4 regions of the Erwinia pyrifoliae DSM 12163 genome follow, and region 3 is predicted to be linked to each of the others. Evidence: predicted binding sites of a transcription regulator. Region 3 holds the regulator's gene; each other region holds the start of a gene.
What was found. The regulator CRP, encoded in region 3, controls carbon source genes, mostly activating them, when cyclic AMP is high. The targets are predictions, from matches to a motif close to ATGTGANNNNNNTCACAT.
Positions count from the first base shown of each region.

Region 1: EPYR_RS05935 (NupC/NupG family nucleoside CNT transporter) is a predicted target of CRP. The motif match lies at 1,581-1,598, and genes of this name have one in related genera.
Region 2: mlc (sugar metabolism global transcriptional regulator Mlc) is a predicted target of CRP. The motif match lies at 1,723-1,740, and genes of this name have one in related genera.
Region 4: deoC (deoxyribose-phosphate aldolase) is a predicted target of CRP. The motif match lies at 1,249-1,266, and genes of this name have one in related genera.

Region 1 is NC_017390.1:1,340,830-1,346,065, reverse strand. Features, by position in the region: gene EPYR_RS05940 (Nramp family divalent metal transporter) at 33-1,274, opposite strand; gene EPYR_RS05935 (NupC/NupG family nucleoside CNT transporter) at 1,714-2,898, shown strand; tRNA gene EPYR_RS05930 (tRNA-Ala) at 3,141-3,216, opposite strand; tRNA gene EPYR_RS05925 (tRNA-Ala) at 3,268-3,343, opposite strand; gene EPYR_RS05920 (formate/nitrite transporter family protein) at 3,692-4,480, shown strand; gene EPYR_RS05915 (YfeC-like transcriptional regulator) at 4,633-4,983, shown strand; gene gltX (glutamate--tRNA ligase) at 5,031-5,236, opposite strand, start outside.
Region 2 is NC_017390.1:2,083,376-2,088,611, forward strand. Features, by position in the region: gene bioD (dethiobiotin synthase) at 1-263, opposite strand, end outside; gene mlc (sugar metabolism global transcriptional regulator Mlc) at 382-1,599, opposite strand; gene EPYR_RS09295 (LysR family transcriptional regulator) at 1,766-2,665, opposite strand; gene EPYR_RS09300 (MFS transporter) at 2,768-4,036, shown strand; gene EPYR_RS09305 (DUF1460 domain-containing protein) at 4,163-4,960, opposite strand; gene tus (DNA replication terminus site-binding protein) at 5,206-5,236, shown strand, end outside.
Region 3 is NC_017390.1:3,702,463-3,707,698, forward strand. Features, by position in the region: gene EPYR_RS16905 (YheU family protein) at 1-47, shown strand, start outside; gene EPYR_RS16910 (phosphoribulokinase) at 155-1,024, shown strand; gene EPYR_RS16915 (OsmC family protein) at 1,061-1,468, opposite strand; gene crp (cAMP-activated global transcriptional regulator CRP) at 1,834-2,466, shown strand; gene EPYR_RS16925 (YccS/YhfK family putative transporter) at 2,527-4,605, shown strand; gene argD (bifunctional acetylornithine/succinyldiaminopimelate transaminase) at 4,651-5,236, opposite strand, start outside.
Region 4 is NC_017390.1:765,766-771,001, forward strand. Features, by position in the region: gene EPYR_RS03430 (patatin-like phospholipase family protein) at 1-444, shown strand, start outside; gene EPYR_RS03435 (metal-dependent hydrolase) at 441-1,217, shown strand; gene deoC (deoxyribose-phosphate aldolase) at 1,485-2,264, shown strand; gene deoA (thymidine phosphorylase) at 2,398-3,720, shown strand; gene deoB (phosphopentomutase) at 3,784-5,007, shown strand; gene deoD (purine-nucleoside phosphorylase) at 5,080-5,236, shown strand, end outside.

The sequences.
Region 1 (5,236 bases), 1.7 Mb from region 3:
CTACGCGGCGGGCCTGCCCGCCGTAGATGCATTTACCCATTCAGGGTGGTTGCGACCAGCAGATAGCCATTGAGCGCCACCACCACCGCAACAATAAAGCGGCCAAAGTTCTGCATCAGCCGGGAATTCACCATATCGCCCATCAGCGCCGGGTTGCCGGTAAACGCCAGTAACGGCACCAGCGCCAGCGCAATACCAAAGCTTAACAGCACCTGACTCATAACCAGGATGCGCGTGGGTTCCCAGCCCGCCAGGATAACAATAAATGACGGCAGCATGGTGATAACACGCCGCACCAGCAGCGGTATGTGAAAGTGGATAAAGCCCTGCATCACCACCTGCCCGGCCATAGTGCCTACCACGGTCGAGGACAGCCCCGCCGCCAGCAGACTCAGGCCAAACACCAGCGCCGCCGCTTTCCCCAGCAGCGGATCGAGCGTCAGATAAGCCTGGTCGAGATCGGCAATGCCGTTGTGGCCGCTAAAGTGAAAAGCCGCCGCCGCCGTGGCCATCATTGCCAGATTAACGAAACCGGCAATCGTCATGGCAATCGCCACATCGAGTTTTGTCGAAGAGTAACGTTCAACACGCGTCCCGTTATCGCCGCTGTTTTGCGTCAGCGAAGAGTGCAGATAGATAACATGAGGCATGATGGTCGCCCCAAGCACGCCCGCCGCCAGCAGCACCGCATCCGCCGTTGGCAACGCTGGCACGGCCATACCTTGCAGCAGATCGACCACTTTCGGCTGTGAGAAGAACAGCTCAATCACATAGGCCGCCGCAACAAACAGCAGTAAGCCACCGATCGCCAGCTCCAACGGTTTCTGCCCACGGTTTTGCAGCATCAGTATCAGAAACGTTGCCACTCCGGTGAGCATCGCGCCCTGCAACAGACTCACGCCGAACACCAGCTTGAAGCCGATGGCGGCACCGATAAACTCCGCCAGATCGGTTGCCATAGCGATAATCTCCGCCTGTACCCAATAGAACCAGACCGCCGGGCGCGGAAAACGATCGCGGATATGCTCGGCCAGATTTTTGCCGGTGGCGATACCCAGTTTGGCGGACATAAGCTGGATGACCATCGCCATCACATTGGCCCAGACCACGACCCACAACAGCTGGTAGCCATAGGAAGCCCCCGCCTGAATATTGGTGGCGAAGTTGCCCGGATCGATGTAGCCGATAGCCGCGATGAAAGCAGGCCCCATTAAGGCAAACTTGATTTTACGATTGCTGCGGACGCTCTGCTCCACTGTGCGGCTTTCCGACATAATTCTGACTCCTGCTGCCTTACGCCTGACGGCAATGTCGCCTTTAATGGACAATGATTATCCAGTAAATCGCTAATGGTTACGGGTATCACTGTGATAGCCAGCGCTATAAGATATAGCATTAGCTATACTTTTAGCACAGGTGCGTCAATGTTACACGCCAGGCAACCTCTTAAAATGTAGGATATTCGGAAATGACTTACCAGCCTACTGCTTATCTTTTAAGCACAGGGGTGCATCACGGCGGTGGAATGGCGGTGTTCTACACCGCCGAAGAGAGCGAGTTTGTTAAATTAAAGTAAAATGATGTGACGAACGTCAAATGACTGAATTCTGCGACGATACGTAATTATTATATTATGGTACAGAACTCGTTTTTCCTCTTCTTGTTACATAGAATGTGCAACCAAATATAATAGCCCTCGAATTTGGAGCAAATATGTCCCGTGTTCTGCACTTTGCTTTAGCACTGGTGGTGGTCACATTGCTGGCTCTGTTGGTCAGCCGTGACCGTAAAAATATCCGTATCCGCTTTGTTATCCAACTACTGGTCATTGAAGTTCTGCTGGCCTGGTTCTTCCTCAACTCTGAAGCAGGTCTGGGATTTGTTAAAGGGTTTTCAGACCTGTTCGAAAAATTGCTCAAGTACGCGGCGCAAGGAACCAATTTTGTCTTTGGCAATATGAGCGACAAAGGTCTGGCCTTTTTCTGGCTTAACGTCCTGTGTCCTATCGTATTTATCTCCGCGCTGATAGGTATTCTGCAACACTTCCGCATTCTGCCCGTCATCATCCGTGCAATCGGTACCGTACTGTCGAAGATCAATGGAATGGGTAAACTGGAGTCTTTTAATGCGGTAAGTTCGCTGATTTTGGGGCAGTCAGAAAACTTTATTGCCTATAAGGATATCCTGGGCAGGATGTCTGAACGCCGTATGTACACCATGGCTGCCACCGCTATGTCGACCGTCTCCATGTCGATTGTCGGCGCTTATATGACCCTGTTACAGCCAAAGTATGTGGTCGCGGCGCTGGTACTGAATATGTTCAGTACTTTTATCGTTTTATCGTTAATCAATCCCTACCGCGTCGACAGTGAAGAAGACCTGAAGCTGGGTAATACGCATGAAGGACAAAGCTTCTTCGAAATGCTGGGGGAGTATATCCTCGCCGGTTTCAAAGTGGCGGTGATCGTTGCAGCAATGCTGATTGGTTTTATCGCGCTGATTTCCGCCATTAACGCTCTGTTTGACACGCTTTTCGGCATCAGCTTCCAGGGCATTCTTGGCTACGCATTTTTCCCCTTCGCGTGGGTGATGGGCGTCCCGAGCAGTGAGGCTTTACAGGTGGGCAGCATCATGGCAACTAAACTGGTTTCCAATGAGTTCGTCGCGATGATCGATCTGCAAAAAATCGCCAGCACGCTGTCGCCGCGCGCTGAAGGCATCTTGTCGGTATTCCTGGTGTCATTCGCCAACTTCTCGTCAATTGGCATCGTTGCCGGCGCGATTAAAGGGCTGCATGAACAACAGGGAAATGTGGTTTCGCGCTTTGGCCTGAAACTGCTGTACGGTTCAACGCTGGTCAGTGTACTGTCGGCCTCAATTGCGGGCCTGGTGCTGTAAACCACGGGCGGGGTTGCCTGGCCCCGCTATTCTCTTCGCAGCCAGTGCCATCCTGATTGTTCTGAACGCCTCGCTACAATAATCCATTTACTGCGCTCTGATCGTCTGCGGACGGAACAGGTAAGCGCGGTAAGGCAGATTGCATGGAACAGGATGGGATGGCAATGCGTTGACAAGAAGACAGCCCAATACAAAAAATCCGCCTGAGCAGATTATTAATAATGTATAAGGCTTTGAAGATTTGGTGGAGATAAGCGGGATCGAACCGCTGACCTCTTGCATGCCATGCAAGCGCTCTCCCAGCTGAGCTATACCCCCACTACAGAAAGTATCAGTTTTTCGGAGCCACCTAATCTGCTGGATAAGATTTGGTGGAGATAAGCGGGATCGAACCGCTGACCTCTTGCATGCCATGCAAGCGCTCTCCCAGCTGAGCTATACCCCCAAGCCGAAAAACCGTGTCGTGTTGACGGCGGGGATAATATGAAACGCTGGGGTTGGTGTCAACGGCAATTTAGTTATCTGCGTGCGATTGCCGAAAAAGCCGCCAAAGCGCTGAACAAAGCGCAATCCTGCTGTTAATTCGTTGTCTCGTTTTTCGGCTTCCCACCCTGACTGAATTCTTGTTAATTACGCGTTAAAAACCCTTCGGAATAAACTTGTTTTTGTGAATCCACCATGCAAAACTGCGGCGGATTTTGGCTGCCAGCCCTATGCTGCGCGGGACGCGTGCGTCACTTCGTTAGCTGCGGAATCTGGCACTTTTCCCGTTATTTATCACACCAGAGTTATTATGTCTTTACACACACCAAAAGAAATTTCGGCTGTCGCAGTTCAGGCAGGCGTTATTAAAAGTCGTACTCCAGTCTCTTCTTTACTTATTCTCGGTTTTCTTGCCGGTGCCTTTATCTCATTCGGCTTTCTGCTGTTCATCCGCGTGGTGACTCAGCTGCCGCCAGAATGGGGTTCATTTGGCACACTGCTGGGTGCGGCGGTATTCCCGGTTGGCATAATCCTTACCGTGCTGGCCGGCGGCGAGCTGCTTACCGGGAACATGATGCTCATGCCGATAGCATGGTTCGCCCGCCAGATCGGTGCCTGCAGCGTCATACGTAACTGGTTCTGGGTGACCATCGCCAATTTCATTGGCAGTATCGCCGTTGCCTGGTTCTTCGGCCATATGTTGGGTTTAACCGAAGGTGACTTTTTGAAGAAAACGGTGGCCGTTGCCAGTGCGAAAGTGAATGCAGATTTCCTGCACGCCTTTATTTCCGGTATCGGTTGTAACTGGCTGGTCTGCCTGGCGACGTGGCTGGCTTTTGCCAGTAAAGATGTGGTGGGCAAGATTTTCGGCATGTGGTTCCCGGTGATGGCTTTTGTGGCCATCGGTTTCCAACACGTTGTCGCAAATATGTTTATTGTCCCTGCCGCTATATTTGCCGGTTATCTTAGCTGGGGCGAATATCTGCCTAATTTTGTCGCCGTATTCCTTGGCAACGCAGTCGGTGGCGCCATCTTTGTTGGGCTGGCTTACTTTGTCGCATTCCGTGCACCAGCCGAAGAAAACACTTTTTCCCGCTAATTATCCCCCGCCCCTGTCACGGCAGGGGCTAATTTTCCTTTTCTTGCTTTTTTTGCTATCTATTATGTCAACGTTAATGATTTGTGTTAGTTGTTCATGTGATGAATTACTGTAATATACTTGAGGACTTATTCGGCAAAAGGGATATAAAAGTGAAAAAGGATTGGTTAACGCCGGAAGAACTGGCACAGCAAACAGGTTTTAGCAGACAGACAATTAATAAGTGGGTTAAGAAAGAGAACTGGACTACCGCACCGAAACCCGGTGTTCAGGGTGGAAAAGCTCGCATGATTCATATTGATGAACGAGTGAAACTTTTCCTTAAATCCACTCGCCATGCCGCAGAGCCTGGTGCTCACTACCGCGTCAATCAGAATTCCCTGCCTACATTGTTAGTCACCTCGGTACAGCAGTTGAGCAGTGACGAACAGGAAAAATTGGCAGCCATGCTGCTACGTGAGGGCATTCAGGGAATATTGCAGCGGCTAGGAATTGGCGCTTGATAAAAACCGGCCAGATTGATGGCCGGTTTTTTTTATTGCCTTTTGAGTTACGCCTCGCGATTGGCGATATATACCAGCGCTTCTGCAATGCGCGCCACGCTGCGCGCCTGGCCAATGGCATGTACAGTCACGTCCAGTGCTGGCGACTGTCCAATACCGGTAACCGCTACGCGCAACGGCATGCCGACTTTACCCATTCCCACTTCCAGTTCATCAGCCGCTGCCTGAATGGCGTGGTGGACACCTTCTACCG
Region 2 (5,236 bases), 1.6 Mb from region 3:
GGCGTCGGGCTGGTGCTGATCTCGTCATCCAGCAGCGTTAACGGGTTTATTGCCTGATAGGGCAAGGCCACGGAAGAAGATGCCTGCAACACCAACGCGTCCTGATTACGCGCCCCTTCGGCGGTTTGCTTACTGCTTTTGGCCACAGGTTTATAACCCACACTGCGTTTACCTGCAGCTGCCAGCTTTTGCAGCAAGGCGCGCGATACCACCGTTTTCCCAACTTCCGTATCCGTTCCCGTGACAAATAACCGTGTTGACATAGCATGACTCCGGCAGCCCCGGTTTGGGCTGATTGGTATTTTAGTGCTCAATGGGAGCCAAAAGTGTAGGACACTACCGGTTATCAAAGATTGCGTTAGCGCAATCTTTGGTTATCTATCAGCCTTGCATCAGTCTGATGAGCAGCGACCCGTCATAGAGCGCTTCTTTGACCAGCGCTGCGGCGGACAGGGTGCCGGACTGCGCAAACCGTGTGGATTCTACGCTGAGTTCGGCGCTACAGGCGGGTAAGGCCTGCTGGCGAATACAACCAGAAATAGCCGGAAACAGAATCGACCGGGCGCGGTTTAGCGGTGAACCTATAAGGATTTTCTGTGGATGGAAGAGATTGACCATTATGGCCAGGACCCGTCCCAGGCTGCTGCCCACCCCGCTGATGATGTCGCAGGCCAGACGATCTCCGGACAGCGCCGCATCACACAAAGTGTCGATCGTCAGTGGCTGATGATGCAGGACAGAACCCGTCGACGACGACAGTCGCTGCGCAGCCAAATTAACTATGTTGTTGATGCTGGCAACCGTTTCCAGGCACCCCTGGTGACCGCAGCAGCAGCGTTGGCCATAAGGATCGACCTGAATATGTCCAATCTCGGCCATTGTGTTGCCGCCACCGTGAAGCAATTGACCGGCGGTAATGACACCGGCACCGACGTTCTGGTCAATCACTAGCTGAATAATATTGCTGGCATTGCGCGAGGCACCAAACAGCGATTCTGCCCGGGTCCAGGCACAGATATCATTTTGAATGAAAACAGGTAGCCCGGTGAGTTTTTCAAGTTCAGGCCCCAGCGGCATGTTATCAACCTGATAGAACGGGAGGTGCTGAACAATGCCGGTTCGGCTGTTGATCCTGCCTGAGAGCGTGAAGGCGATCGCGGTGAGGCGCTCAAGTTGATGCTGGTGCTGGGTGAAAAACCGATCGATATGCTGGAGAATGCGCGCCAGCAACGGTTCTTCAGCCGCTGCCAGCAAGGGTTGTTGCTGTTCGACAACCAATTTACAGCTCAGATCGCGAAGTGCGATGTCGATCTCGCCATTACCGATGCGTATAGAAAGGAAATGCCAGGCGTGACTGTCAAGCACCAGGCCAATCGCCGGCCGCCCCCGACATCCTGCCTCCTGGAATTCAGTTTCCTTCACCAAATGAGCCTGCAGCAGTTCTCGCACGATTTTGGTGATACTGGCCGGAGACAAACGCGTTTTATTGGACAGCTCAATGCGCGAGACCGGGCCGTAGCGGTCGATCAGCCGATATACGTTTCCGGCATTCATTTGCTTAATATGGTCAATATGGCCGGGCAGGCTATCCGTAATCACATTTGCTCCTTATTATCACTTTTTGCTGCAAGGTCATTGAAATCTGCCAATATTGGCGGTTATATTCTCGCTATCTGTTCATGGTGAAACACTTCACAGATGGCGTCAACTGCTTGATTCGAAATGTGATTTACAACACAAAACTGACGTTAAGTGTTCTTGTAGTTTACGAATGGGTGACAGGCGGCAATAACAATTCCTTCATCGCAGCAGCGACAGCAGGCATCTCACGCTGTTTCGACCAAACCAGCCAAACTTCTGAACGCGCATCCTGCTCTTGCAGTGGGATCCAGACGACATCATTCAGCCGCACCCGGTGGAATGACGCGGGCAGAATCGAAACGCCCAGACCGCCCGAAACTAAACCAATTATGGTCATCGCCTCCCCCACTTCCTGGGCAATATCAGGCTGGATATCATAGCGTTGCAGCAGCTGGATGATTTCGCCGTACAGGGCGGTACCAACGCCCGGGTCGAAGAACACGAATGGCTCCAGCGCCAGTTCACTCAACGCAATCTGCTGTCGGTTCGCCAGCCGGTGCGCACGGTGCACCAGTGCATACATTGGTTCCTGTAGCAGCAACTGATGATGAAAAGTTTCAGGGAGAATGGTATTGCGCATGACGCCTAAATCAAGTCGCCCATCACTGAGCGGTGCCAGCTGTTGACGCGTGTTTATCTCCTGCATTTCGACATGAACCGATGGGTAACGCTGGCGGTAGGTAAACAGTGCATTTGAAACTGCGTTAATCAACGGCGCTGATGAGGTAAACCCAATACGTAGCTCCCCTTCATCACCGCGATGCAGTCGCGCCGCTTTGCTAACCGCCTGACCAACCTGTTGCATAATCAGGCAGGCATCTTTGTAAAACTGCTCACCGGCCGCAGTGAGCCGCACGCTGCGATTGGTGCGGGCGAACAGTCGCGCCCCCATTTCCTGCTCAAGCAGTTGGATCTGCTGACTAAGCGGCGGTTGTGAGATATTAAGCCGCAGTGCAGCACGACCAAAATGCAGTTCTTCAGCAACGGCGATAAAATAGCGCAGATGACGCAGCTCAATATTCATATCTCAGAAGTATCATTTCAGATTATTAATATATTAGACATCATAAATCATCTTTCTTACCCTTTACAGGTTGATCACTGCCAATAACCTTAAGGATCCAAAGTGAACCGCTCCTCTCAGGCCGTCACGCTGCCCAAACGTGCTGAACGGTCAGCGTCTATTCCTTTATCGACTTCTGTAATCAACAACAATGTGTATATCAAACGTGGCACGCCGCAGTTTATGCGCGTCACTATGGCGCTGTTCTCGGCCGGGCTGGCGACTTTTGCTTTGCTCTATTGTGTACAGCCTGTTTTGCCGGTTTTGTCGCATGAATTCGGCGTATCTCCTGCTGCCAGTAGCATATCGCTGTCCATCGCTACCGGGCTGATGGCGCCTGGCCTGCTGGTAACTGGGCCATTATCCGATGCTATCGGGCGTAAATCGGTAATGGTTACGGCGCTGCTGCTTGCCGCCGTGTGCACCCTGCTTGCCGCCACCATGACCAGCTGGCACGGTATTTTATTGATGCGTGCGCTTACCGGCCTGGCACTAAGCGGCGTGGCTGCGGTGGGGATGACTTATCTTAGCGAAGAGATGCACCCCGGCGTGGTGGCCTTTTCAATGGGGCTTTACATCAGCGGTAACTCGATAGGTGGCATGAGCGGCCGCTTGATCAGCGGGGTTATCACTGATTTCAGCAGCTGGCGAATAGCGTTGATGGTCATCGGCTGCTTATCTCTGGCGGCCGCATTGATGTTTTGGAAAATCTTGCCAGCATCTCGTCATTTCCGCCCGACATCGCTCAAACCGCGTAACCTGCTGCTAAATTTCCGCCTGCACTGGCGCGATAGCGGGCTACCTTTGCTGTTTGCCGAGGGGTTTCTGTTGATGGGGGCATTTGTCACCCTGTTCAACTACATTGGCTATCGTTTATTGTCGGCTCCATTTTCGCTCAATCAGGCGGTGGTCGGTCTGCTGTCGGTCGTCTATCTGACCGGATCATGGAGTTCGCCGAAAGCAGGTGTGATGACGGCAAAATATGGTCGTGCTCCGGTGTTGCTTTTCTCAACGGCCATTATGTTGACCGGACTGCTTATGACTCTGGCAGGTAACATCTGGCTAATCCTTTTGGGCATGATGCTGTTTGCCGCCGGTTTCTTTGCCGCACATTCAGTCGCCAGCGGCTGGATTGGCGCACGCGCGCGCCGCGCACGCGGTCAGGCTTCATCACTGTATCTCTTTTTTTATTACCTTGGTTCCAGCGTGGCGGGTACGTTAGGGGGCGTGTTTTGGCATCATTTTGGCTGGTACGGCATTACCGGTTTTACTGCTGTTATGCTGCTGCTGGCGCTGATGGTGGGTTCAAGATTGCACACCATGAAACTGTAATTGTCGTTTTTGCCCCTGCGCCGGGATTATCCGGCGCAGCTGGCGCTAACCTTCGCCATAAGCCTGTTCGATTACCTTATCCGGTCTCCATGCGGCCAGGCGGATAAGGAGATGTTGTAGATGAAATTATTTGGCGCGCAAAACAATGAAGCCAGGCTTTGACGACATATATTCAACAAAGGGCGAATCAACTACCTTCATGTTAGCTGACAGCGAAGAGGCATTTCTGAACCAGACTTTTCCATCACCCTTTATCACTATTCCGGTATGTGAAACATCCAGCCCCGCCAGTTTAGTGTAAACGCCCACGTAATCACCCGTTTTCAGATTATCCAGCACCACGGTATCGATTTTATCGCCGGGAATGTAGTTTATTTCTCTGGGCCTGACGCCGAGGCCAGATATATATTCGCTGCCGTCTGCTTTGGCGTTAAGATGCTTTTGCACGCTGACATAGTCAGGACTGATATCGCGTGTGACATCGGCAACGTTCTGCGGGCTGGTAGCGAACCAGTCGGTGAAAAAATGCTTCCTGCTGTAATAGTCAACCTTCTCTTGTGCATACCTTATCGCGATCAGGTTGGTAAGAAAGTCTTTCTGATGATTAACCCGTGTCAGTGCTTCAACGTAATCAATCAGGGTAAAACAATCGACGCCATTAAAATCGGCCACCAGCACCTCTTTCATATCCGCCGATCCGATTAGCGTGTTGCCCTTGTAAGGGGTGCCCAGAAAAGCCGATGATACGGAACCCACCCGTTCACCGTGATTATCGTCACCGGCTGGAATCACCTTATCGCGGATGATTTGATTCACTTTGTCTGAGGTGAAACGATCCATATTAATTTGATATTCATTGCCGTCTGTTTTTGTGCAGGAAACCAGGCAGGCTGAAAGCAGTAAAAGAAGAGCTGTTTTTTTCATTGGTATTTTCCCTAATAAATTATCCTGGCGGACATTTAATAACATATCGCCCTTACTGCAAACGGTAATAAGGCTTCGTTTACCATTGGTTGATTATCTAATATAAAAGTCTTAGTTTAACCATCGAATCACGTTGAAGTCATAACCCCCCCTTTGCCAGAACTAACTTTGCTCATTTGCTGATGTTCAGCACTTTTATTTATGCTATATTTATAAGTATGTTGTAACTAAAGAAGGAGGAACAGATGAGCCGATACGATGTTGTCGAACAGCTTC
Region 3 (5,236 bases):
TGCACGAGTCGGTCAACATTATGCCGCGCGGCCAGTTTCACGGCTAAGCGCATTTTGCCTGTATTTTATCGCTGTACCTGCTGCATGGGTGACACAGATCGACAAATCATGTTACCAATGCAGCCCCACCCGTTTTTTCAGGGAGTTGTTCGCCATGTCGATTAAACATCCGGTTATCGCCGTTACCGGCTCCAGCGGGGCAGGAACCACCACCACCAGCCTGGCATTCAGGAAGATTTTCCAGCAGCTGGATCTGCATGCTGCGGAAGTAGAAGGAGACAGCTTTCACCGCTTTACCCGCCCGGAGATGGATATGGCAATCCGCAAAGCGCGCGATATGGGTAAACACGTTAGCTATTTTGGCCCGGAAGCAAATGATTTCGGACTGCTGGAGCGCACATTTAGCGAATATGGTCGCAGCGGTAAAGGAAAGTCGCGTAAGTATCTGCATACTTATGATGAAGCCGTACCCTGGAATCAGGTGCCAGGCACCTTCACGCCGTGGCAGCCGCTGGCGGAACCGACCGACGTGCTGTTTTATGAGGGGTTGCACGGCGGCGTTGTCACCCCGCAGCATAACGTGGCGGACAAGGTGGATCTGCTGGTTGGCGTGGTGCCCATTGTCAACCTTGAGTGGATCCAGAAACTGGTGCGCGATACCAGCGAACGCGGCCACTCGCGCGAAGCGGTGATGGATTCCGTGGTGCGATCCATGGAGGATTACATCAACTTTATTACCCCGCAGTTTTCACGCACCCATATTAACTTCCAGCGCGTTCCGACCGTGGATACCTCCAACCCGTTTGCCGCCCGTGGCATCCCTTCTTTGGATGAGAGTTTCGTGGTTGTCCACTTTCAGGGGCTGGAAGATATCGATTTCCCTTACCTGCTGTCCATGTTGCAGGGTTCGTTTATCTCACATATCAAAACCCTGGTGGTGCCGGGCGGCAAAATGGGGCTGGCGATGGAGCTGATTATGGGGCCGCTGGTCAAGCGGTTGATTGAAGGAAAGAAAATCGGCTGACGTTCTTTCCTTTCACCGCTAAGCGAAGGGGCTGGATCAGGCCAGTGCGATAACTTCATAACTGTGACTTATCTTCACCCCCTTGCCCAACATGATCGCCACCGAGCAGTATTTTTCCGCAGAGAGATCGACCGCACGCGCTACCGCGTTATCCGCCAGCGCGGTTCCGCTGACCATAAAGTGCAGGTTGATGTGGGTGAAGATACGCGGTGCCTCTTCGCGGCGTTCTGAGGTCAGTTTTACTTCGCAGTCAGCCACGCTGTGGCGGCCCTTTTGCAAAATCGAAACCACGTCTATGGCGCTGCAGCCGCCGACGGCCATCAGCACCATTTCCATCGGGCTTGGTGCTTTATCGCCCGAATTACCATCCATCAGCACCTGATGGCCGGATGAGGATTCTCCCAAAAACGTCATCCCTTCAACCCATTTAACCCGTGCCTGCATAACAACATCCTCCAATTCATTTAGTTACAGCAGAGTACGCCGCAGTCACTTAAACGGCAACGCTCTCTTTTTCTGACTATGCTGAAGCGAGACAACAGAAGACAGCCATCCCAAGCTGTGCTACAAACGAGGCTGTAAATTTCATCTGCATCATGATGTTGGTGAAAACGAAACGACAGCATACGGCTTGCCCCGGAGCGACCCGTGTCTTTTCCTATCGGAACGCTTGACTATGTCAACGCCTGGCAGGGATTCAGCCCCCCGTATATCCCCAATATTTACGTGCGGCAGCAAGGGGATCGTGGCACTTGCTGCGTGGTAAACCGGATGTATTCAGGCCAGATGACAACAGAGGATAACAGCGAATGGTTCTCGGCAAACCGCAAACAGACCCTACTCTCGAATGGTTCCTGTCCCATTGCCATATTCACAAATATCCATCCAAAAGCACGCTGATCCATCAGGGTGAGAAGGCGGAAACCCTTTACTACATCGTTAAAGGTTCAGTAGCGGTATTAATCAAGGATGAAGAAGGGAAAGAGATGATCCTCTCTTATCTCAACCAGGGGGATTTTATCGGCGAGCTGGGCCTCTTTGAAGAGGGCCAGGAACGCAGTGCCTGGGTACGTGCCAAAGTAGCCTGTGAAGTGGCTGAAATCTCTTACAAAAAATTCCGTCAGCTGATCCAGGTCAATCCTGACATCCTGATGCGCCTGTCTTCGCAGATGGCGCGTCGCCTGCAGGTCACCTCGGAAAAAGTGGGTAATTTAGCTTTCCTTGATGTGACCGGACGCATTGCCCAGACGCTGCTGAACCTGGCAAAACAGCCCGATGCAATGACGCACCCGGACGGGATGCAGATCAAAATCACCCGTCAGGAGATCGGCCAGATTGTTGGCTGCTCGCGCGAAACGGTCGGTCGTATACTGAAAATGCTGGAAGATCAAAACCTGATCTCCGCACACGGTAAAACCATCGTCGTTTACGGCACGCGTTAATCGCCCCTGAACCCACGGCGCGCCAGCCTCTGTCGCGCCTTTTTCTATTTGGTGCGGCTGATGTGGCGCAGAATCATTTATCAACCTGAAGTTAACTACGCACTGCGGCAAACGCTGGTGCTGTGTTTGCCGGTTGCACTTGGCTGGCTGCTGGGAGATTTACAGAAAGGTCTGCTGTTCTCACTGGTTCCCGCCTGCTGCAACAATGCCGGGCTGGATACGCCGCATAAACACTTCTTTAAACGCCTGATGGTGGGCGGAGGCCTGTTCGCCGGCAGCAGTTTTATTATCCAGTATGCCGGCGCCCAGGGGATCCCGCTGCCGCTGATCCTGCTGCTGATGGCGATGCTGCTGGGGGTTACCGGCGAGATCGGCCCGCTGCATGCCCGCCTGATGCCCGCCTCGCTGATTGCCGCCATCTTCACCCTTAGCCTCGCGGGGAAAGTGCCGATGTGGCAGCCTCCGTTACTGTATATCCTGGGCACCATCTGGTACGGCGTATTTAACTGGTTCTGGTTCTGGCTGTGGAAAGAGCAGCCGATGCGCGAAACGCTCAGCCTGCTATATCGCGAGCTGGCTGACTACTGCGAGGCAAAGTATCGCCATTTAAATCAGTTGAACGATCCCTCAACCGCCATGCCGCCGCTGTTTGCCCGCCAGCAAAAGGCCGTCGACCTCATCACTACCTGTTACCAGCAAATTCATATGCTGGCAGCCAACCGCAACCAGCACTACCAGCCTTTGACGCGCGCTTTCCAGGTGGCGCTTGACCTGCAGGAGCACATCGCCGTCAGCCTGCATCAGCCGGAAGACGTGCAAAAACTGGTGCGCCTGAGCCACGCCGAGGCGGTGATCCGCTGGAATGCGCAGCGTATCGCCGCCCGTCTGCGCGAGCTGGCTGACGATATCCTGTATCACCGCTTCCCCAAACGTTTTGAGATGGAGCAGCCGCTGGAAGCGCTGGAGAAGGTAGTCCATCAGCATCCGGATAATCCGGTCGGTCATTTTTGCTACTACCATTTCAGCCGTATTGCGCGCGTGCTGCGCACTCAACGCCCGCTTTACCGCCGCGATTTGATGGCCGACCGTCAGCGCCGCCTGCCGCTGCTGCCGGCGCTGAAAAGCTACCTTTCGCTTAAATCTACCGCTTTGCGCACCGCCGCACGCTATGCGGTGATGTTGACCTTTGCCAGTACGCTGGCGCTGTTTTTGGCTATGCCGAAGCCGTACTGGATACTGATGACCATGATGTTTGTCAGCCTGAACGGCTACAGTGCCACCCGGGTGCGCATCCAGCACCGGGCGCTCGGCACCCTGGCCGGGCTGGCGGTTGCCGCACTGGCCCTGCGCCTGCATGCTCCTGAGTCAATGACATTACTGGTGATGCTGGCCATCACCCTGGTCAGTTACCTGATTTTACGCAAGTTCTACGGTTGGGCGACGGTGGGCTTTACGGTAACGGCGGTTTATTCTCTCCAGCTTTTGTCGCTGAACGGGGAGAGCTTCTTATTGCCGCGCCTGCTCGATACGTTGATGGGCTGCCTGATTGCCTTTGGCGGCAACATCTGGCTGTGGCCGCAGTGGCAGAGCGGGCTGCTGCGCCAGAACGCAAACGATGCGCTGGAGGCCTTTCAGGAAGCGTTGCAGATGTTGTTAGGCAATGAACAGGATGTCAGCAAGCTGGCGAACCAGCGTATTAAAGTCAATCAGGCGCATAACGCGCTGTATAACTCCCTGAATCAGGCGATGCAGGAGCCTGGCTTCAATTCCCGCTATTTGGCCGATATGAAACTGTGGGTTACCCACAGCCAGCTGATCGTTGAACATATTAATGCGATGACGATTATGGCGCGGGAACATACCATGCTCACCGCCTCGCTGGCGGAGCGCTATCTTCAGTCCTGCGAGATAGCCCTGCAACGTTGCCAGCAGCGGCTGGAATATGACGGGCCGGGTTCAAAAAGCAATGTGCTGGAGGCACCGGACAATTTCCAGCATGGCCCGGTGACCCTGCTGGAAGGTCACATCGAGCGTATTCTCGACCACCTTAACACCATGCACACCATTTCATCACTGGCCTGGAGCCAGCGCCCACATCATGGCCACTGGCTGTCACGTCGCTTGGGGAAATCGTCATAGCGGCAACCCGAATAAGCGGTCGCCGCACGGTTAGCGCACCGTCGCTCAGCCCAGTACTTTATCAACGGCCGCAGCAAAGCGCACCATGCCTTCGGCGATATCGGCAGGCTCTATCACCAGCGATGGCGCGAAGCGCATCACGCCGCTACCGGCTACCAGCACCATCACCCCTTCGGCCGCCGCCACGTTAAGGATTTCGCGGGCTTTATCAGCGTACTGTGGCTTCAGCGCTGCGCCAATCAGCAGCCCTTTGCCACGGATATCGCTGAACAGATCGCGCTTAGCATTTAGCGCCTGTAGCGCATCAACAAACAGCTGCCGCCGCGCGGCCACGCCGTCGAGCACTTCCGGCGTATTGATGATGTCCAGCGCCGCTTCAGCCACCGCACAGGCCAGCGGGTTGCCGCCGTAGGTGGTGCCGTGCACGCCTGGTGCCATCACTGAAGCAATGTCGTTGGTGGTCAGCATCGCGCTGACCGGGAAGCCGCCACCCAGAGCCTTAGCCGTGGTGAGGATATCCGGGCTCACGCCGTAGTGCTCACAGGCAAACAGCTTGCCGCTACGGCCCATGCCGCTCTGTACTTCGTCCAGCACCAGCAGCGCATGATGTTCATCACACAGCTGACGCAGC
Region 4 (5,236 bases), 1.1 Mb from region 3:
GCGCGGCGCGGGGCTGAAACTATCGTCGTTATCCGCACCGTGCCACCGCAAACTACCTTGACGCCGCACTGGCTGAAAAGGGCGGAATGCTGGTTGAGCGATGGCGCACTGCAACCGCTAATTAACATTATGCGGCTGCATGAAGAAAGCTATCTTCAGACCGAGCATTTCATCAACCAGCCGCCGGGTAAGTTACGCATTATTGAAATCTATCCGCCGCATCCGCTGTCCAGCATGGCGCTCGGCAGCCGGGTGGCCTCGTTGAATAAAGATTATCATCTGGGCAGACGCTGCGGACGTTACTTCCTTGCCACGCTTGGCCAGCGGCTGAACGATGATGCTCAACAGATGCGTCAGCAGATTGTGATACCGCCTGCCCCCGTGGCCAATGAGGCAGACCGTCTGGGAGCTGATACTGATTATGACAAGGGGTCGCTGGCATGACGCCATGTTTTGTCGATACGCACTGCCATTTCGATTTTCCGCCCTTCGTTGGCGATGAAGAGGCAAGTCTGCAACGGGCGGCTCAGGCCGGGGTTGAGAAAATGATTGCCGTCAGCGTATCGGCCACGCGTTTTGATCGGGTGATGGCGCTGGCAGAACGGCATTATGCGGTGTATGCCGCGCTTGGGCTGCATCCGATGGCGGTGGCAGAGCATAATGAGCAAAGCCTTGTCGCACTTGAACAGCATCTGCAACGGCGTCATCACAAAGTGGTCGCCATCGGCGAAATCGGCCTCGATCTGTTTATCGATAACCCGCAGTTTGAGCGGCAACAGGCACTGCTTGATGCGCAGCTGCGCCTGGCGCGTGATTACAGTCTGCCGGTGATCCTGCATTCGCGCCGCACTCATGACAAGCTGGCGCAGCAGCTGCGGCGTTTCGATCTGGCCAGGCGTGGCGTGGTGCACGGTTTTGCCGGAAGTGAACAGCAGGCGCTGGCGTTTATCCGTGCCGGATATGCGATTGGCGTCGGGGGTACTATCACCTATGAACGCGCCAGCAAAACTCGTCAAACCATTGCCCGTCTGCCGCTGACCTCACTGGTGCTGGAAACCGACTCACCCGATATGCCGCTGCAAGGTTTTCAGGGGCAGCCCAACCGCCCTGAGCGAGTCAGAGATATCTGGCACGCCCTGTGCGCTCTGCGCGATGAATCCCCGCAACAAATAACCGAAACGCTACGCGAGAATACCCGTACTCTGTTTGGCGTGTGAATGCAGATAGCGCCAACCTGACGATCCTGTGATGTGATAATGATAACATTTCCCCGGCGTTGACTTCGTGCCGGGTCCCGCCCGCCCGGCCGCCGCTTAATGGCGAACACCTCCAGGTTTCAGTTGACGTTAATGCAGATGTCATATTCGTATCGTGAAACTTCCCACAAAATCATGCCGCTCAGGCTGTTATAATCCTAACATTGCAGGCGTTGTCCGGCGTGAGCCTGTCAAATGCCTCCCCATTCAACTTACCTGGAAATAACCATGTCCGATGCCAAAGCTCAGGCGCTGCGCGCGCTGCAACTGATGGATCTCACCACGCTCAATGATGACGATACTGATGCCAACGTGATCGGCCTTTGTCGCCAGGCGAAATCCCCGGCCGGTAACACCGCCGCCATCTGCATCTATCCGCGCTTTATTCCGCTGGCGCGCAAAACGCTGCGTGAGCAGGGGACGCCGGAAATCCGTATTGCCACAGTGACCAACTTCCCACATGGCAATGATGATATTGATATTGCGCTGGCGGAAACCCGTGCGGCGATTGCCTACGGGGCAGATGAAGTTGACGTGGTATTCCCGTACCGTGCGCTGATCGCCGGTAATGAAACTGTCGGCTTTGAGCTGGTAAAGGCCTGTAAGCAGGCGTGTTCAGCGGCGAATGTGCTGCTAAAAGTCATCATTGAAAGCGGTGAGCTGAAAGAGGAAGCGCTGATCCGTCAAGCCTCTGAAATAGCCATCGATGCCGGCGCTGATTTTATCAAAACGTCCACCGGAAAAGTGTCGGTCAACGCCACGCCAGCGGTAGCGGAGATCATGATGCGTACTATTGCCGCGAAAGGCGTTCACCAGCAGGTGGGCTTTAAGCCAGCCGGTGGCGTGCGTACCGCAGACGATGCGGCGCTGTATTTGCAGCTGGCAGACGATATCCTTGGCCCGGACTGGGCCGATGCGCGCCATTTCCGTTTCGGTGCATCCAGCCTGCTCGCCAGCCTGTTAAACGCGGCGGGTTTCAGCGCCGCTACCAGCGACAGCGACTATTAACAGGCTGGTTGCCATTGCGCACCTGCACCGTGGCGGGGTAACACCGTACGCGGCGATGTGCGTCTCCAGACCGGCGATGGCCATCACGCCAGTATGGACCCGCATCATTGATGGTATTGTCCTGGGAGTCATCGTGTTTCTGCCACAAGAAATTATCCGCAAAAAACGTGATGGTCATGCACTAAGCGAAGAAGAGATCCGTCTGTTTATTAACGGCGTGTGTGACAACTCGGTTTCCGAGGGGCAGATCGCCGCGCTGGCGATGGCCATCTGGTTTCGTGATATGACGCTGCCGGAGCGTGTGGCGCTGACGATGGCGATGCGCGATTCCGGTTCGGTACTCAGCTGGAAAGCGCTGGATCTCAACGGCCCGGTGGTGGACAAACACTCAACCGGCGGCGTGGGCGATGTCACGTCGCTGATGCTTGGCCCAATGGTGGCTGCCTGTGGCGGCTATGTGCCGATGATCTCCGGCCGTGGGCTGGGTCATACCGGCGGCACGCTGGATAAACTGGAAGCCATTCCCGGTTTTGATATTTTCCCGCAGGACGACCGGTTCCGCCAGATTATCAAACAGGTAGGGGTGGCGATCGTCGGCCAGACCCGGTCGCTGGCTCCGGCGGATAAGCGCTTCTATGCCACGCGTGATATTACCGCCACGGTAGATTCAATCCCGCTTATTGCTGCCTCGATCCTCGCCAAGAAACTGGCTGAAGGTCTTGATGCCTTGGTCATGGACGTGAAAGTGGGTTCCGGGGCGCTGATGCCTGCTCTTGAACAATCCGAAGCGCTGGCGCAGGCCATTTTTGGCGTAGCAAACGGTGCCGGTTGTCACACCACCGTGCTGTTAACCGATATGAACCAGGCGCTGGCTTCCCGCGCCGGTAATGCGCTGGAAGTGCGTGAAGCGGTGCAGTTCCTGACCGGCGAATACCGCAATCCGCGCCTGCTGGAAGTGACGATGGCGCTGTGCAGCGAAATGTTGCTCTCCGGCGGGCTGGCGCAGTCAGGCGATGAAGCGCAGATTAAGCTGCAGGCGGTGCTGGACAACGGTGCCGCCGCCGAGGTGTTTGCGCGCATGGTAGCGGCGCAGAAGGGGCCGACTGACTTTATCGAGCGTATCGACAGTTATCTGCCTGTCCCGATGCTGAGCAAAGCGGTTTATGCCAACACCAGCGGCATCGTCAGCGCGATGGACACCCGTGCGCTGGGGATGGCGGTAGTGGCGCTGGGCGGCGGTCGCCGCCGGGCCAGCGACAGCATTGACTACAGCGTTGGCTTCAGCGACCTGGTGCAGCTGGGCGATAAGGTGGGTAGCCAGCGTCCGCTGGCGGTGATCCATGCTGCCAGCGAAGCCGGCTGGCAGCAGGCCGCTCGGGCCTTGCAGCACGCCGTCGTTGTCGGGCAGGTGGCGCCGGCATCAACGCCAGTTATTTATCGCAGAATCTCGCAATAAGCGGTATTCTGTTCCGATCGGATTTTTTTAACTCTCAATGCGAGAACCGCGCAGGAGAACGGCATGAAACGTGCATTTATCATGGTGCTGGATTCTTTCGGAATAGGGGCCAGCAAAGACGCTGATAAATTCGGCGATAAAGGCGCAGATACCCTCGGCCATATTGCCGGGGCGTGCTTCAGGGGGGAAGCAGACAAGGGGCGTCAAGGCCCGCTCCATCTACCCAATCTGACCGCGTTAGGCTTAGGTAAAGCGGCAGAGGCCTCAAGCGGGAAGTTTCCGCCGGGGCTGGATGGAAATGCTGAAATTATCGGTGCTTACGCCTATGCCAGCGAACTTTCCTCCGGCAAAGACACGCCGTCAGGCCACTGGGAAATTGCTGGCGTACCGGTGCTGTTTGACTGGGGCTACTTTAGCGACACCCAGAACAGCTTCCCGCAGGAACTGCTCGATTTGCTGGTGGAAAAAGCCGAGCTGCCCGGCTATCTCGGCAACTGTCATTCATCCGGAACGGTGATCCTTGACCAGCTTGGCGAAGAGCATATGAAGAGCGGAAAACCGATCTTCTATACCTCCGCCGACTCGGTGTTCCAGATTGCCTGTCATGAAGAGACTTTCGGCCTTGAGCGTCTCTATGCACTCTGTGAAATAGCACGCGAAGCCTTGACCGAAGGCGGTTACAATATTGGTCGCGTGATTGCACGCCCATTTGTTGGCGATAAGCCGGGCCACTTCGAGCGCACCGGCAACCGCCACGATCTGGCGGTAGAACCCCCGGCACCGACCGTTTTGAAAAAACTGGTCGATGAGCAGGGCGGAGAGGTGATCTCCGTCGGTAAAATCGCCGATATCTATGCCCATGTTGGCATTACCAAAAAGGTCAAGGCTACCGGCCTGGATGCGCTGTTTGATGCCACGGTTGGCGAAATGAGAACCGCGCCGGACAACAGCATCGTGTTCACCAATTTCGTTGATTTTGATTCGACGTGGGGGCATCGCCGCGATGTCCCAGGCTATGCCGCCGGGCTGGAGCTGTTCGATCGCCGCCTGCCGGAACTGATGGCGCAGGTGAAAGAGGGGGATATTCTGATCCTCACGGCGGATCACGGCTGCGACCCAAGCTGGCACGGAACTGAGCACACGCGTGAGCATATCCCGGTACTTATCTTCGGGCCGGGCGTCAAGCCGGGTGATTATGGCTATCGTGAGACGTTCGCCGATATTGGCCAGACGGTTGCCCACTATTTTGGCCTGTCACCGATGGCTTACGGCAAACCACTCTTCTGAAGGTTAAAGTGCGCTTTAACACTATTCGTAACCGGCCAGGCAGCCCCTGGCCTGACAACATAAGGATTTAACATGGCTACGCCTCATATTAACGCTGAGATGGGTGATTTCGCTGACGTGGTGCTGATGCCCGGCGATCCGCTGCGCGCTAAACATATTGCTGAAACCTTCCTGCAGGATGCGGTAGAAGTGAACAACGTGCGCGGCATGCTGGGTTATACCGGCACCT